Regions from separate parts of the Streptomyces sp. NPDC043726 genome, predicted to be linked through region 2. Evidence: predicted binding sites of a transcription regulator. Region 2 holds the regulator's gene; the other holds the start of a gene.

Region 1 (6,968 bases), on a different contig from region 2:
GCTGGGCCAGGATGACGCCCGCGATGGCGCTCGCCGAGGACGTTCCGATGGACCGCATCAGCGTGTTGAGGCTGTTCGCGGCGGCCGTCTCGGAGGCGGGGACGGCCCCCATGATCAGCGCGGGCATCGAGCCGTAGGTGAAGCCGATACCGGCGCCGATGACACAGGACACCAGCACGAAGTGCCAGACCTCGGACATGAGGAGGATGTTGAGGACGTAGCCGCAAGCCACGATCAGCGCACCGATCATCAGCGTGACCTTGGGTCCCCTGGCCTTGGAGACGGCGGCCGAGACGGGGGCGGTGGCCATCATGACCAGCCCGGACGGCGCCATGACGAGGCCCGCGACCAGCATCGACCTGCCGAGGCCGTACCCGGTCTGCTCGGGCAGCTGAAGGAGCTGCGGCAGGACGAGGGACATCGCGAACATCGCGAAGCCGACGGCGATCGAGGCGAGGTTGGTGACCAGCACCTGACGGCGGGCGGTGGTGCGCAGGTCGACCAGCGGCTGCTCCACCCGCAGCTCCCACCAGCCCCAGGCCGGCAGGACGGCCACGGCCGCGACGAAGAGGCCCAGCGTGGTGCCGCTCGTCCAGCCCCAGTCGGCGCCCTTGGAGATGGCGAGCAGCAGACAGACCAGGCCCGTCGCCATGCCCAGGCCGCCGACCAGGTCGAACCGGCCGCCGGTGCGGACCTTGGACTCCGGCACGAAGAGCACGACGAGCACGGTGGCGACGGCACCGAGGGCGGCCGAGGTCCAGAACAGCGCGTGCCAGTCGAAGTTGTCGGCGATCAGCGCGGCGGCGGGCAGACCGAGGGCGCCGCCGATGCCGAGGGAGGCGCTCATCAGCGCGGTGGCGGAGGCGAGCCGTTCGGCAGGGAGTTCGTCGCGCATGATGCTGATGCCGAGCGGGATCACACCGGAGGCCAGACCCTGGAGCACCCGCCCGACGACCATCGGGATCAGCGAGTCGCTGAGCGCGCACACCAGCGACCCGGCGACCAGCAGCGCGGCGCTGACCAGCAGCATGCGCCGCTTGCCGAACATGTCGCCGAGCCGGCCGACCACCGGGGTGGCGACGGCGGCGGCGAGCAGGGTGGCGGTGACCGCCCAGGCGGTGTCGGAGGCCGGGGCGTCCAGGAGCTTCGGCAGCTCCGGGACGATCGGGATGACCAGGGTCTGCATCAGCGAGACGACGATGCCGGCCAGGGCCAGCACCGCCACCACGACATTCGTCCGCGGTGGGGCGGAACCCCCCGCCGGGGCGGGCTGGGCGAGGGAGTCGGACATGGGGAGGCCTCCGTCGGATGAAGAACTTGACTGAGGCAACCTTAAGTCAGTTGCTTGACTTACTCAAGAACGCAGATCAGGGCCCCGAGGACCAGCCTCGGGGCCCCGGCCGGCCCGCAGGACTCAGCTCAAGGTCTGGAGCGACGCCGGGTCGTACGGGGTCAGCTCCGCCACCCGGCCCGCCAGCACCTTCTGCGCCCAGTGCGGGTCCTGGAGCAGCGCGCGGCCGACGGCCACCAGGTCGAACTCGTCGCGCTCCAGGCGGTCCAGCAGGTTGTCGAGGCTGCCGATCCCGGCCCCCTCGCCCTGGAAGGCCTTGATGAAGTCGCCGTCCAGACCGACGGAGCCGACGGTGATGGTGGGCTTGCCGGTCAGCTTCTTCGTCCAGCCGGCCAGGTTGAGGTCCGAGCCCTCGAACTCGGGGAGCCAGTAGCGGCGCGTGGAGGCGTGGAAGGCGTCGACGCCGGCCGCCGCGAGCGGGGCGAGGACGGCGTCCAGCTCCTCCGGGGTCTCGGCGAGGCGGACGTCGTAGGCGTCCTGCTTCCACTGCGAGTAGCGGAAGATCACCGGGAAGTCGGCGGAGACGGCCGCGCGTACGGCGGCCACGATCTCCGCGCCGAACCTCGCGCGGGCCACCGGGTCGCCGCCGTAGGCGTCGGTGCGGCGGTTGGTGCCCGCCCACAGGAACTGGTCGATCAGGTAGCCGTGCGCGCCGTGGATCTCGACACCGTCGAACCCGATCCGCTCGGCCGCGCCGGCCGCCTCCGCGAACGCGCCGATGACGTCGTCGAGGTCCTGCCGGGTCATCACCTTGCCGGTCGGCTCGTCGGCGCCGATGCGCAGACCGGAGGGGCCGACGGGCGGGGCGTCGGCGAACGGCGGCTGACCCTGCTGGCGCACCATCCCGATGTGCCACAACTGCGGCACGATACGGCCGCCCGCCGCGTGCACCGCGTCGGCGACCTTCGTCCACCCCGCGAGCTGCTCCGCGCCGTGGAAGCGCGGGACCCGGTCGCTCTGCCCGGCCGAGTCGTGTCCGACGTACGTCCCCTCGGTGACGATCAGACCGACACCGGCGGCGGCCCGGCGGGCGTAGTACGAGACCACGTCCTCGCCGGGGATGCCGCCCGGCGAGAACATGCGGGTCATCGGCGCCATGGCGATGCGGTTGGGCACGGTCAGCCCGTTGATCGAGGTCGGGCGGGACAGGATCTCGGCGGCGCGCGAGGCGGCCTCGGAGGCGGCGACGGTCATGTGGGGGCTCCTTGGGTCGGCAATGATGTATGCGCATACATCTACTGGCCTCAACGACAACGGCCCCGCTCCCGGCCGCATTCCGGGAACCCCCCTGTGACGCCGGACACGCCCGAGGGCGGCACCCCCCGCAGAACAGGGAGTGCCGCCCTCGGCCTTTGGTACTGCGATGAACTCGCGATCCTCGGGAGGATCAGAAGTCCATGTCACCGCCCGGCATGCCGCCCGGAGCGGCCGCGGCGGCCTTCTCCGGCTTGTCGGCGATGACGGCCTCGGTGGTGAGGAACAGCGCGGCGATCGACGCGGCGTTCTGCAGCGCGGAACGCGTCACCTTCGCCGGGTCGATGATGCCCTCGGCGATCATGTCGACGTACTCGCCGGTCGCGGCGTTCAGGCCGTGGCCGACCTGGAGACCGCGGACCTTCTCCACGACGACGCCACCCTCGAGACCGCCGTTGACCGCGATCTGCTTGAGCGGGGCCTCCAGCGCGAGCTTCACGGCGTTGGCGCCGGTCGCCTCGTCACCCTCGAGCTCCAGCTTCTCGAACACCTGGGAGGCCTGGAGCAGGGCCACGCCACCACCGGCGACGATGCCCTCCTCGACGGCCGCCTTCGCGTTGCGAACGGCGTCCTCGATGCGGTGCTTGCGCTCCTTGAGCTCGACCTCGGTCGCGGCACCGGCCTTGATGACGGCCACGCCGCCCGCGAGCTTGGCCAGGCGCTCCTGGAGCTTCTCGCGGTCGTAGTCCGAGTCGCTGTTCTCGATCTCGGCGCGGATCTGGTTGACCCGGCCCTGGACCTGGTCGGAGGAGCCGGCACCGTCGACGATGGTGGTCTCGTCCTTGGTGATGACGACCTTGCGGGCCTTGCCGAGCAGGTCGAGGGTCGTGTTCTCGAGCTTGAGACCGACCTCCTCGGAGATGACCTCGCCACCGGTGAGGATGGCGATGTCGTTCAGCATCGCCTTGCGGCGGTCGCCGAAGCCCGGGGCCTTGACGGCGACGGACTTGAAGGTGCCGCGGATCTTGTTGACGACCAGGGTCGACAGGGCCTCGCCCTCGACGTCCTCGGCGATGATCAGCAGCGGCTTGCCCGACTGCATGACCTTCTCCAGCAGCGGGAGCAGGTCCTTGACGGAGCCGATCTTGGAGTTGGCGATCAGGATGTACGGGTCGTCCAGGGACGCCTCCATACGCTCCATGTCGGTGGCGAAGTACGCCGAGATGTAGCCCTTGTCGAAGCGCATACCCTCGGTGAGCTCCAGCTCCAGACCGAAGGTCTGGGACTCCTCGACGGTGATGACGCCTTCCTTGCCGACCTTGTCCATGGCCTCGGCGATGAGCTCGCCGATCTGGGTGTCGGCGGCGGAGATGGAGGCCGTGGAGGCGATCTGCTCCTTGGTCTCGACGTCCTTCGCCTGCTCCAGCAGGGCGGCGGAGACGGCCTCGACGGCCTTCTCGATACCGCGCTTCAGGGCCATCGGGTTGGCGCCGGCGGCGACGTTGCGCAGGCCCTCGCGGACCAGCGCCTGGGCGAGAACGGTCGCGGTGGTCGTACCGTCACCGGCGACGTCGTCCGTCTTCTTGGCGACTTCCTTGACCAGCTCGGCGCCGATCTTCTCGTACGGGTCCTCGAGCTCGATCTCCTTGGCGATGGAGACACCGTCGTTGGTGATCGTGGGGGCGCCCCACTTCTTCTCGAGGACGACGTTGCGGCCCTTGGGGCCGAGCGTCACCTTCACGGCGTCCGCGAGCTGGTTCATGCCGCGCTCGAGGCCGCGCCGCGCCTCCTCGTCGAACGCGATGATCTTGGCCATGTGAAGTGGTCCCTCCAGGACTGGGGGTGATTCCTTCGGACCGCGCCCGCGCCCGCGACGGACGGCCTGCCTGCCTCGTGGTTCCTTGCCCCACCCGGCCTGCGGCCTCACCGACCCGGTCCTTCGTTGTCACTCTCACCTTCAGAGTGCTAACGCAATGATTAGCACTCGACCCATGCGAGTGCAAGCGGCTCTCGGGGATCGGGCGGGGGCGTCAGCCCTCAGCGAAGCGGGATCCGGCGGGGCGGTCAGCCCCTGGGCGAAGCGGGCACGCGGAAGGGCTCGCACCCAGGGGGTTGGGTCCCCTCGGTGCGAGCCCTTCAGCAGAAGACGTCGCTTGCCGTTCGTTGGTCGCGCGTTCAGGCAGTGACGCGAACCATGTCGGCCTGCGGGCCCTTCTGGCCCTGCGAGATCTCGAACTCGACCCGCTGGCCCTCTTCCAGGGTGCGGTACCCGTCCATCTGGATCGCGCTGTAGTGGACGAAAACATCCGCACCACCGTCGACCGCGATGAAGCCGTACCCCTTCTCCGCGTTGAACCACTTGACGGTGCCCTGAGCCATGCCTAACTCCCCTATTACTGGCCCTTGCACAGATCCGCACTTCGCGGATCCGGGTCAGACCTCACCCCCCACGGTTTGGGGGCGTGCGCCGGAACGCGTCGACCGCGGCTGAATGTATCTGTCCAACTGCCGTCTGCAACAGGTCAATCGGACGAGAATTCTGGACGCAACGGGTCCGGAATGTAGTGAGAATTCGCCCGAATTCAGGGCAAGTCGGGCCCCACAAAAGGAGCACATGTCGCAAAAGGGCCGCACACTTTGGCTGTTTCTCGTCGCATGCGCACTCGGTACTCATATGCGTCCGGCATGGGAAGAGAAGCGGGTTCCCCAACTGTACCGCGCTCAACCATGCAGAATTGCCCCCTCCGTTTGTCTTACGGAGAGGGCAATTCGATGAACTCTCGGTGACGCACCTTACCGACGGTAACGATCAGCCGCCGGCGACGGCCGGAATGATGGAAACTCCGGCGCCGTCGGGGGTCGCCGTCTCCAGGCCCTGCTCGAAGCGGACGTCGTCGTCATTGACGTAGACATTCACGAAACGGCGCAGCTTGCCCTGGTCGTCCAGAACGCGGGCCGCGATCCCGGTGTGGTTCTTCTCCAGGTCGGCGATGACCTCGGAGAGCGTCCCGCCCTCAGCGGCGACCTCGGCCTGGCCGCCGGTGTAGGTGCGCAGGATGGTGGGGATGCGAACGGTCACGCTCATGCGAGGCCAGCCTCTCGGAAGGAGTCCAGGTTCGGACGGATGGTGGCGGTGAGGCCGGTGCCGGCCACCGCGTCAAGGGTCTTGAGGCCGTCGCCGGTGTTGAGGACGACCGTGGTGAGCGACGGGTCCAGCAGGCCGTTGTCGATCAGCTTCTTCGTCACGCCGACCGTCACCCCGCCCGCCGTCTCCGCGAAGATGCCCTCGGTCTGGGCGAGCAGCCGGATCGCGTCGACGACCTGCTCGTCGGTCACGTCCTCCACCGCACCGCCCGTGCGGCGCGCGATGTCCAGGACGTACGGCCCGTCCGCCGGGTTGCCGATGGCCAGCGACTTGGCGATGGTGTTCGGCTTCTGCGGGCGGACGACGTCGTGGCCCTCCTTGAAGGCCGTCGACACCGGCGAGCAGCCGAGCGCCTGCGCACCGAAGATCTTGTACGGCTTGTCCTCGACGAGCCCGAGCTTGATCAGCTCCTGCAGACCCTTGTCGATCTTCGTGAGCTGCGAGCCGGAGGCGATCGGCACGACCAGCTGGTCCGGCAGCCGCCAGCCGAGCTGCTCGCAGATCTCGTACGCCAGGGTCTTGGACCCCTCCGCGTAGTACGGCCGCAGGTTGACGTTGACGAAGCCCCAGCCCTCGCCGGCCGGGTCACCGATCAGCTCGGAGCAGAAACGGTTCACATCGTCGTAGTTGCCCTCGATCCCGACGAGCTCACCGCCGTAGACCGCGGCCATGACGACCTTGCCCTGCTCCAGGTCGTGCGGGATGAACACGCAGGAACGGAAGCCGGCGCGGGCGGCGGCGGCGCCGACGGCACCGGCCAGGTTGCCCGTGGAGGAGCAGCTCAGCGTCGTGAAGCCGAAGGCGCGCGCGGCCTCGAGGGCCTGGGCGACGACGCGGTCCTTGAAGGAGTGCGTCGGGTTGCCGGAGTCGTCCTTCACATACAACCCGCCGGTCACACCGAGCTCGCGGGCCAGGTTGTCGGCCTTGACGAGCTTGGTCCAGCCGGGGTTGAGGTTGGGCTTGTCGGCCACGTCCGCGGGGACGGGCAGCAGCGGCGCGTAGCGCCAGATGTTCGCGGGTCCCGCTTCGATGCGCTTGCGGAGCTCCTCGGTGTCGTAGTCCGAGAAGTCGTAGGCGATCTCCAGCGGGCCGAAACACTCCTCGCACGCGAAGACCGGTCCGAGGGGTACCCGGTGACCACACTCGCGGCAGCTCAGGGCGGCGGCGGGACCGAGGTCGACGGTGGGATTCGAGGTGGTTGCGACAGTCTGCACAGCCATGTGAGGCGAGGCCCTTTCTCCTCATCTTCCTCACGACGCATCTCGCCGTGAGACGGAT
Region 2 (6,968 bases):
TGGCCCTGCCCCGCCCAGAGCGCCATGCCCTGCGCGTCGCCCGCCTTGGCGGCCGCCTTGCGCAGCGGCGAGGTGAGGTGGTGGAGCTCCGGGTAGGCGGCGGGCGCGTACGGGCCGTGCTCGCGCATGAACCGGTTGACCAGGCCGCGCGCGGGGCGGCCGGAGAACGCCCGCGTCAACTCCGTACGGGTGAACAGGGGGTTGGTGAGCGCCTGCTTGTGCACGGCGTTGGCGCCGGACTCGGGGGTGGCGAGGAAGGCCGTGCCGAGCTGGGCGGCGGCGGCACCGGCGGCGAGCACGGCGGCGATCTGGCTGCCGCGCATGATGCCGCCGGCGGCCACGACGGGGATGCTCACGGTCTCGCGGACCTGGGCGATCAGCGACAGCAGTCCGAGCCCGGTCCCGTCGGTCTCCGGATTGTCGCGGTGGGTTCCCTGGTGTCCCCCGGCCTCGACGCCCTGGGCGATCACCGCGTCGGCGCCGGCGCGCTCGACGGCGAGGGCCTCCTCGGCGGTGGTGGCGGTGACGAGGGTGAAGGTGCCGGCCCGGCGCAGGGAGTCCAGCACGTCCCGGCTCGGGACGCCGAAGTGGAAGGAGACCACCGGCACGGGGTTGTCGAGCAGGACGGCGAGCTTGGCGTCGTAGCCGTCGTCCCGTCCGCTGTCGGGGTCGCCCAGCTCGGTCTCGTACCACCCGGCCTCACCGGCGAGCTGATGGGCGTACACGTCGATCGCCGCGGCGTCGGCGTACTCCGGCTGCGGCATGAAGAGGTTCACGCCGAACGGGCGCCCGGTGAGCCCTCGCAGCTGTTTGATCTCCTGGTACATGCCATCGGCGGTCTTGTACCCGGCGGCCAGAAACCCGAGCCCGCCGGCCTCGGACACGGCGGCGGCGAGCGTCGGCACGGAGACCCCGCCCGCCATGGGGGCCTGCACGATCGGAAGAGGAAAGAGATCGGTCAGCGCGGAGGACATGACGGCATGTTGTCACGTCCTCCGAACAAGTCCGAATCCACCCGTCCGTGTGGCATAGACCAAAGGCAACGCCGGGTCTTAACGCCCGTTGAACGCGTCCTTCAGCCGCGAGAACAACCCCTGCTGCCCGGGCTGGAACTGCCCCTGGGGCCGCTCCTCGCCGCGCAGCTTGGCCAGCTCGCGCAGCAGGCGTTCCTGTTCCGGGTCGAGCTTGGTCGGGGTCTGGACCTCGACGTGGACGATCAGGTCGCCCCGGCCGCCGCCGCGCAGGTGCGTGACGCCCCGGCCGTGCAGCGGGATCGACTGGCCGGACTGGGTGCCCGGGCGGATGTCGACCTCCTCCATGCCGTCGAGGGTCTCCAGCGGCACCTTGGTGCCGAGGGACGCCGCCGTCATCGGGATCGTGACCGTGCAGTGCAGGTCGTCCCCGCGCCGCTGGAAGGTCGAATGCGGCAGCTCGTGGATCTCGACGTAGAGATCACCGGCGGGACCGCCACCCGGCCCGACCTCGCCCTCGCCGGCCAGCTGGATCCGGGTGCCGTTGTCGACACCGGCCGGGATCTTGACCGTGAGGGTACGGCGGGACCGTACGCGACCGTCGCCCGCGCACTCGGGGCACGGCGTCGGCACCACCGTGCCGAAGCCCTGGCACTGCGGGCAGGGCCGCGAGGTCATGACCTGCCCGAGGAAGGACCGCGTGACCTGCGAGACCTCACCACGGCCCCGGCACATGTCACACGTCTGCGCCGAGGTACCCGGCGCCGCGCCCTCGCCGCTGCAGGTGTTGCAGACGACGGCCGTGTCGACCTGGAGGTCCTTCGTGGTGCCGAAGGCCGCCTCGTCGAGCTCGACCTCCAGCCGGATCATCGCGTCCTGGCCGCGCCGCGTACGCGAGCGCGGACCCCGCTGGGACGCCGTACCGAAGAACGCGTCCATGATGTCCGAGAAGTTCCCGAAGCCACCCGCGCCGAAGCCGCCCGCGCCCGCGCCGCCCGCCTGCGAGAGGGGGTCGCCGCCGAGGTCGTAGACCTGCTTCTTCTGCGGGTCCGAGAGCACCTCGTAAGCGGCGTTGATCTCCTTGAACCGCTCCTGGGTCTTCGGATCCGGGTTGACGTCCGGGTGCAGCTCGCGCGCGAGCCGCCGGAAGGCCTTCTTGATCTCTTCCTGCGACGCGTCGCGGCGCACGCCGAGAACGGCGTAGTAGTCCGTGGCCACTTACGACTCCGCCAGGATCTGTCCGACGTACCGTGCCACTGCGCGTACCGCTCCCATCGTTCCCGGGTAATCCATGCGGGTCGGTCCGACCACGCCGAGCTTGGCGACTGCCTCGCCGCCCGAACCGTAGCCGACCGACACCACGGACGTGGAGTTGAGTCCCTCATAGGCGTTCTCGTGACCGATGCGTACGGTCATGCCCGAATCCCCGGCCTCGCCCAGGAGCTTGAGGAGCACGACCTGCTCCTCCAGGGCCTCCAGGACCGGCCGGATCGTGAGGGGAAAGTCATGCCCGAAGCGGGTGAGATTGGCGGTGCCGCCGATCATCAGCCGCTCCTCGTTCTCCTCGACCAGCGTCTCCAGCAGGGTGGAGAGAACGGCCGAGACCGTGCCCCGGTCCTCCATGTCGAAGCCCTCGGGGAGGTCCTCGACGAGCGTCGGGACATCGGTGAAGCGCCGGCCCGCGACCCGGCTGTTCAGCCGCGCCCGCAGATCGGCCAAGGACGTCTCGCCGAACGGCGCCGGACAGTCGACCATCCGCTGCTCGACCCGCCCGGTGTCCGTGATCAGCACGAGCATCACGCGCGCCGGGGCGAGCGAGAGAAGCTCGACGTGACGCACGGTGGAGCGGGTGAGCGACGGGTACTGGACGACCGCGACCTGCCGGGTGAGCTGCGCGAGCAGCCGTACGGTCCGCGCGACGACGTCGTCGAGGTCGACGGCGCCCTCGAGGAAGTTCTGGATGGCCCGCCGCTCCGGCGCCGTCATCGGCTTGACGCCGGCCAGTTTGTCGACGAAGAGCCGGTAGCCCTTGTCCGTCGGGATGCGCCCGGCGCTGGTGTGCGGCTGGGCGATGAACCCCTCGTCCTCCAGCGCCGCCATGTCGTTGCGGACGGTCGCCGGGGAGACGCCGAGGTTGTGCCGCTCGGTCAGGGCCTTCGACCCCACCGGCTCCTCGGTGCCCACATAGTCCTGGACGATGGCGCGCAGCACCTGCAGCCTGCGTTCGCTCAGCATCCGCGCACACCTCCAGAAGTCGTCCCCCAGTCCCCCGGGGCGCCTGCCTGGCACTCTGTCCAGCCGAGTGCCAGCGTTCCCGGCCCCAGTGTACGGCGGTGGGGTACACCCCGGGCAAGGTCGGTCCTGCTGTGACGGGTTGTACAGCTAGCGTCGCGGTATGACGGTGACTTGGGAAGAGCTCGGGTGGGAGCGGGTCGCGGCCGGGGTGGGGCGGTGCCGGCTGCCGGGCTGGGACTGCACGGCGGGGCTGGTCGTCGGGGAGGGCGAGGCCCTCGTGGTGGACGCCGGGTCGAGCCTGGCCGAAGGGGCGCGGCTGCGGCTGCGGGCGGAGGCGCTCGCCGGGCACCGTGTGACTCATCTCGCGCTGACCCATCCGCACTTCGACCACGTCTTCGGGGCGGCGGCCTTCGCGGGGGCGGAGGTCTACGGCGCGGTCGGCATCGAGTCGGTGTACGGCCCGCACGGCCGGGCGGAGCTGCGCGGGGACGCGGTGCGCAACGGCCTGGACGCGCGCGAGGCCGAGGAGGCGGCGGACACCCTGGTGCCGCCCCGCCACCACGTCTCCGGCGAGTGGACCCTGGACCTGGGTCCCGGCCGCCAGGTCCTGCTGGCGAACGTCGGCCCGGCGCACACCGCGCACGACCTGGTGGTCCTGGTGCCCGGCGACCCGGAGGTGGTCTTCTGCGGCGACCTGGTCGAGGAGTCCGGGCAGCCGCAGGCGGGCCCGGACGCCGTACCGTCCCACTGGCCGGCGGCCCTGGACCGGCTGCTGTCGCTCGGCGGCGAGGACGCGGTGTACGTCCCCGGTCACGGAGCGGTGGTGGACGCGCGGTTCGTACGGCGGCAGCGGGACGAGCTGGCGGCCCGCTTCGGCGTGTCGCGGTGACCGCCGGGGCGGTTCTCCTATCGTCATCCGAATGCGCCAGTACTCCGCCGACCTGACCCCTCCGTGGAAGAAGCCCAAGCCCGTCCCCGAGGTCGAGGCGGAGCCCGGCCTGGTGGTCGAGGAGCCCGGCACCGGCTTCTGCGGCGCGGTGATCCGCTGCGAGGCGGGCACGGTGACGCTGGAGGACCGCTTCGGCAAGCACCGGGTGTTTCCCCTGGAGCCGCGCGGCTTCCTGCTGGAGGGACGCGTGGTGACGCTCGTACGGCCGTCAGGAACGGCTCCGTCACGGCCCGCCCGGACCGCCTCCGGCTCGGTGGCCGTCCCCGGCGCCCGCGCCCGCGTGGCCCGCGCCGGCCGCATCTACGTCGAGGGGCGCCACGACGCGGAACTGGTCGAGAAGGTCTGGGGCGACGACCTGCGCGTCGAGGGCGTGGTGGTGGAGTACCTGGAGGGCGTGGACGACCTGCCGAGGATCGTGGCGGACTTCGCGCCCGGCCCCGACGCCCGTCTGGGCGTCCTGGTGGACCACCTGCTCCCCGGCACCAAGGAATGGCACATCGCCCAGTCGGTGACCAGCGAACACGCCCTGGTGGTCGGCCACCCGTACATCGACGTCTGGGAGGCGGTGAAGCCGTCGTCCCTGGGCATCGAGGCCTGGCCACGGGTGCCGCGCGGGGAGGACTGGAAGACGGGCGTGTGCCGGGCGCTGGGCTGGCCGTCGGAGAACACCGGCGCGGTGTGGCAGGCGATCCTGAAGCGGGTGAACTCCTACAAGGACCTGGAGCCGGAGCTGCTGGGCTGCGTCGAGCGACTCATCGATCACGTGACCGTGCCCTGACGGCCGCCACGGTCGTTGGCCGCGCGGGACCTGGTGGCTTCCTCTCCGCCGACGCGGAGGTGTTCCGTCGATCAACTCGTCCACGCGGCCGAGCAGGTCGTGCTCCCGGCCCCTGCCGGGTCGTTCCTTCAGTCCACCAGGTCGCGCACCACCGCGTCCGCCAGCAGCCGCCCGCGCAGCGTCAGCACCGCGCGCCCGTCGTCGTACGGCTCCTTCTGGAGCAGCCCGTCGGACAGGGCCCGGCGGGAGGCCGACAGGCCCGCCGGGCGCAGCAGGTCCAGCGGCGCCCCCTCCAGGAGCCGTAGCTCCAGCAGGATCCGCTCGACCCGGCGGTCCTCCGCCGAGAGCAGTTCGCGTCCCGCCCCCGGCGTACGCCCCGCCGCCAGCGCCGACGCGTACGCGCCCGGGTGCTTCACGTTCCACCAGCGCACCCCGCCCACGTGCGAGTGCGCCCCCGGGCCCGCCCCCCACCAGTCGGCGCCCCGCCAGTACAGCTCGTTGTGCAGGCACCGGCCCGCCTCCGAGGTGGCCCAGTTGGAGACCTCGTACCAGTCGAAGCCCGCCCCGGACAGCATGTCCTCCGCGATCAGGTACCGGTCCGCGTGGACGTCGTCGTCGGTCATCGGGACCTCGCCGCGGCGGATCCGGCGGGCCAGCTGCGTGCCCTCCTCGACGATCAGGGCGTACGCCGACACATGGTCCGGCCCGGCGCCGATCGCCGCCTCCAGCGAGGCCCGCCAGTCGTCGTCCGACTCGCCGGGCGTGCCGTAGATCAGGTCCAGGTTCACGTGCTCGAAGCCCGCCGCCCGCGCCTCCGCGACGCAGGCCTCGGGGCGGCCCGGCGTGTGCGTGCGGTCCAGGATCCTGAGCACGTGCCGCTTGGCGCTCTGCATGCCGAAGGAGATCCGGTTGAAGCCGCCCTCCCGCAGCGTGGCGAGGTACGCCGGGTCCACCGACTCCGGGTTCGCCTCCGTGGTGATCTCCGCGTCCGGCGCGAGCCCGAACTCGTCCCGGATCGCGCCCAGCATCCGCACGAGATCGTCCGCCGCCAGCAGGGTGGGCGTACCGCCCCCGACGAAGACCGTACGGACCGCCCGCCCGTCGTCGCCCAGTACCTTCCGCGCCAGCCGGATCTCGTCGGTGAGCGTGTCCGCGTAGTTGTCCCGGGAGGCCAGGACGCCGCCCGTGCCGCGCAGCTCGGTCGCGGTGTAGGTGTTGAAGTCGCAGTACCCGCAGCGGGTCGCGCAGTACGGAACGTGCAGGTAGAAGCCGAGCGGCCGGTCGGCCGCCCCGGCGAGCGCGGCGACCGGGAGCGCGCCGTCGTCGGGGACGGGCTCACCGTCGGGAAGTGCGGAAGGCATGCCCTCCATTGTCCAGCACCGTGGCGGTTACTCCGCCTGGAGCACCAGCAGCGCCAGATCGTCCTCCGGCGGGCGGCCCCCGAACTCGTGCACCAGCCGCCTGATCCGCTCCGCGATCAGCGCCGCGCTCAGCCCCGCGCACCCGGCGAGCGCCGCCGCGAGGCCGTCGCCGTCGTCGAACTGGCGGGAGCCGCTGCGCCGCTCCGTCACCCCGTCGGTCACACAGAGCAGGGTGTCGCCGGGGAACAGCTCGAAGGTCTCGCTGGTGTAGGTGGCGTCCTCGACGACCCCGAGCAGCGTCTGGGGCTGCGCCGCCGTGCGGACATCGCCGGCCGGGCCGAGCAGCAGCGGCAGCGGGTGTCCGGCGGAGGCCAGGGTGCAGCGGACGCCTCCGTCGAAGGGGACCAGCTCGCCGTAGAGCAGGGACAGGAAGCGGGTCTGCGGGCCGTCGCCGGGGGCGGCGGGTCCGACCAGGGCCCGCGCCGAGGCGTCCGCGGCCTCCGTGGCGTCGTCCAGGAGGAGCTGGTTCAGCCGGTCCAGGACGTCGGCGACGCGGTACCCCTCGCGCGCGAGCAGCCGCAGCCAGGGGCGGGCCAGGCCGATCACCACCGCGGCCTCCGGGCCCTTGCCCTGCACGTCGCCGACCGCGAAGCACCAGCGGCCGTCGCCGGCCG

Evidence for each region. The regulator HrcA, encoded in region 2, represses chaperone genes, less so after heat shock. The targets are predictions, from matches to a motif close to TTNGCACTCNGNNNNNCNGAGTGCNAA.
Region 1: groL (chaperonin GroEL) is a predicted target of HrcA. The motif match lies at 4,523-4,549, and genes of this name have one in related genera.

The regions. Positions count from the first base shown of each region.
Region 1 covers NZ_JBWKCI010000004.1:545,532-552,499, forward strand. Annotated here, with positions in the region: gene AC068Z_RS14670 (MFS transporter) at 1-1,291, opposite strand, end outside; gene AC068Z_RS14675 (NADH:flavin oxidoreductase) at 1,415-2,545, opposite strand; gene groL (chaperonin GroEL) at 2,739-4,361, opposite strand; gene AC068Z_RS14685 (cold-shock protein) at 4,721-4,924, opposite strand; gene AC068Z_RS14690 (MoaD/ThiS family protein) at 5,355-5,630, opposite strand; gene thrC (threonine synthase) at 5,627-6,910, opposite strand; SAM riboswitch class I at 6,929-6,968, opposite strand, start outside.
Region 2 covers NZ_JBWKCI010000007.1:549,143-556,110, reverse strand. Annotated here, with positions in the region: gene AC068Z_RS23085 (nitronate monooxygenase) at 1-974, opposite strand, end outside; gene dnaJ (molecular chaperone DnaJ) at 1,053-2,189, opposite strand; gene hrcA (heat-inducible transcriptional repressor HrcA) at 2,190-3,206, opposite strand; gene AC068Z_RS23070 (MBL fold metallo-hydrolase) at 3,367-4,095, shown strand; gene AC068Z_RS23065 (DUF3097 domain-containing protein) at 4,127-4,933, shown strand; gene hemW (radical SAM family heme chaperone HemW) at 5,062-6,294, opposite strand; gene AC068Z_RS23055 (SpoIIE family protein phosphatase) at 6,322-6,968, opposite strand, start outside.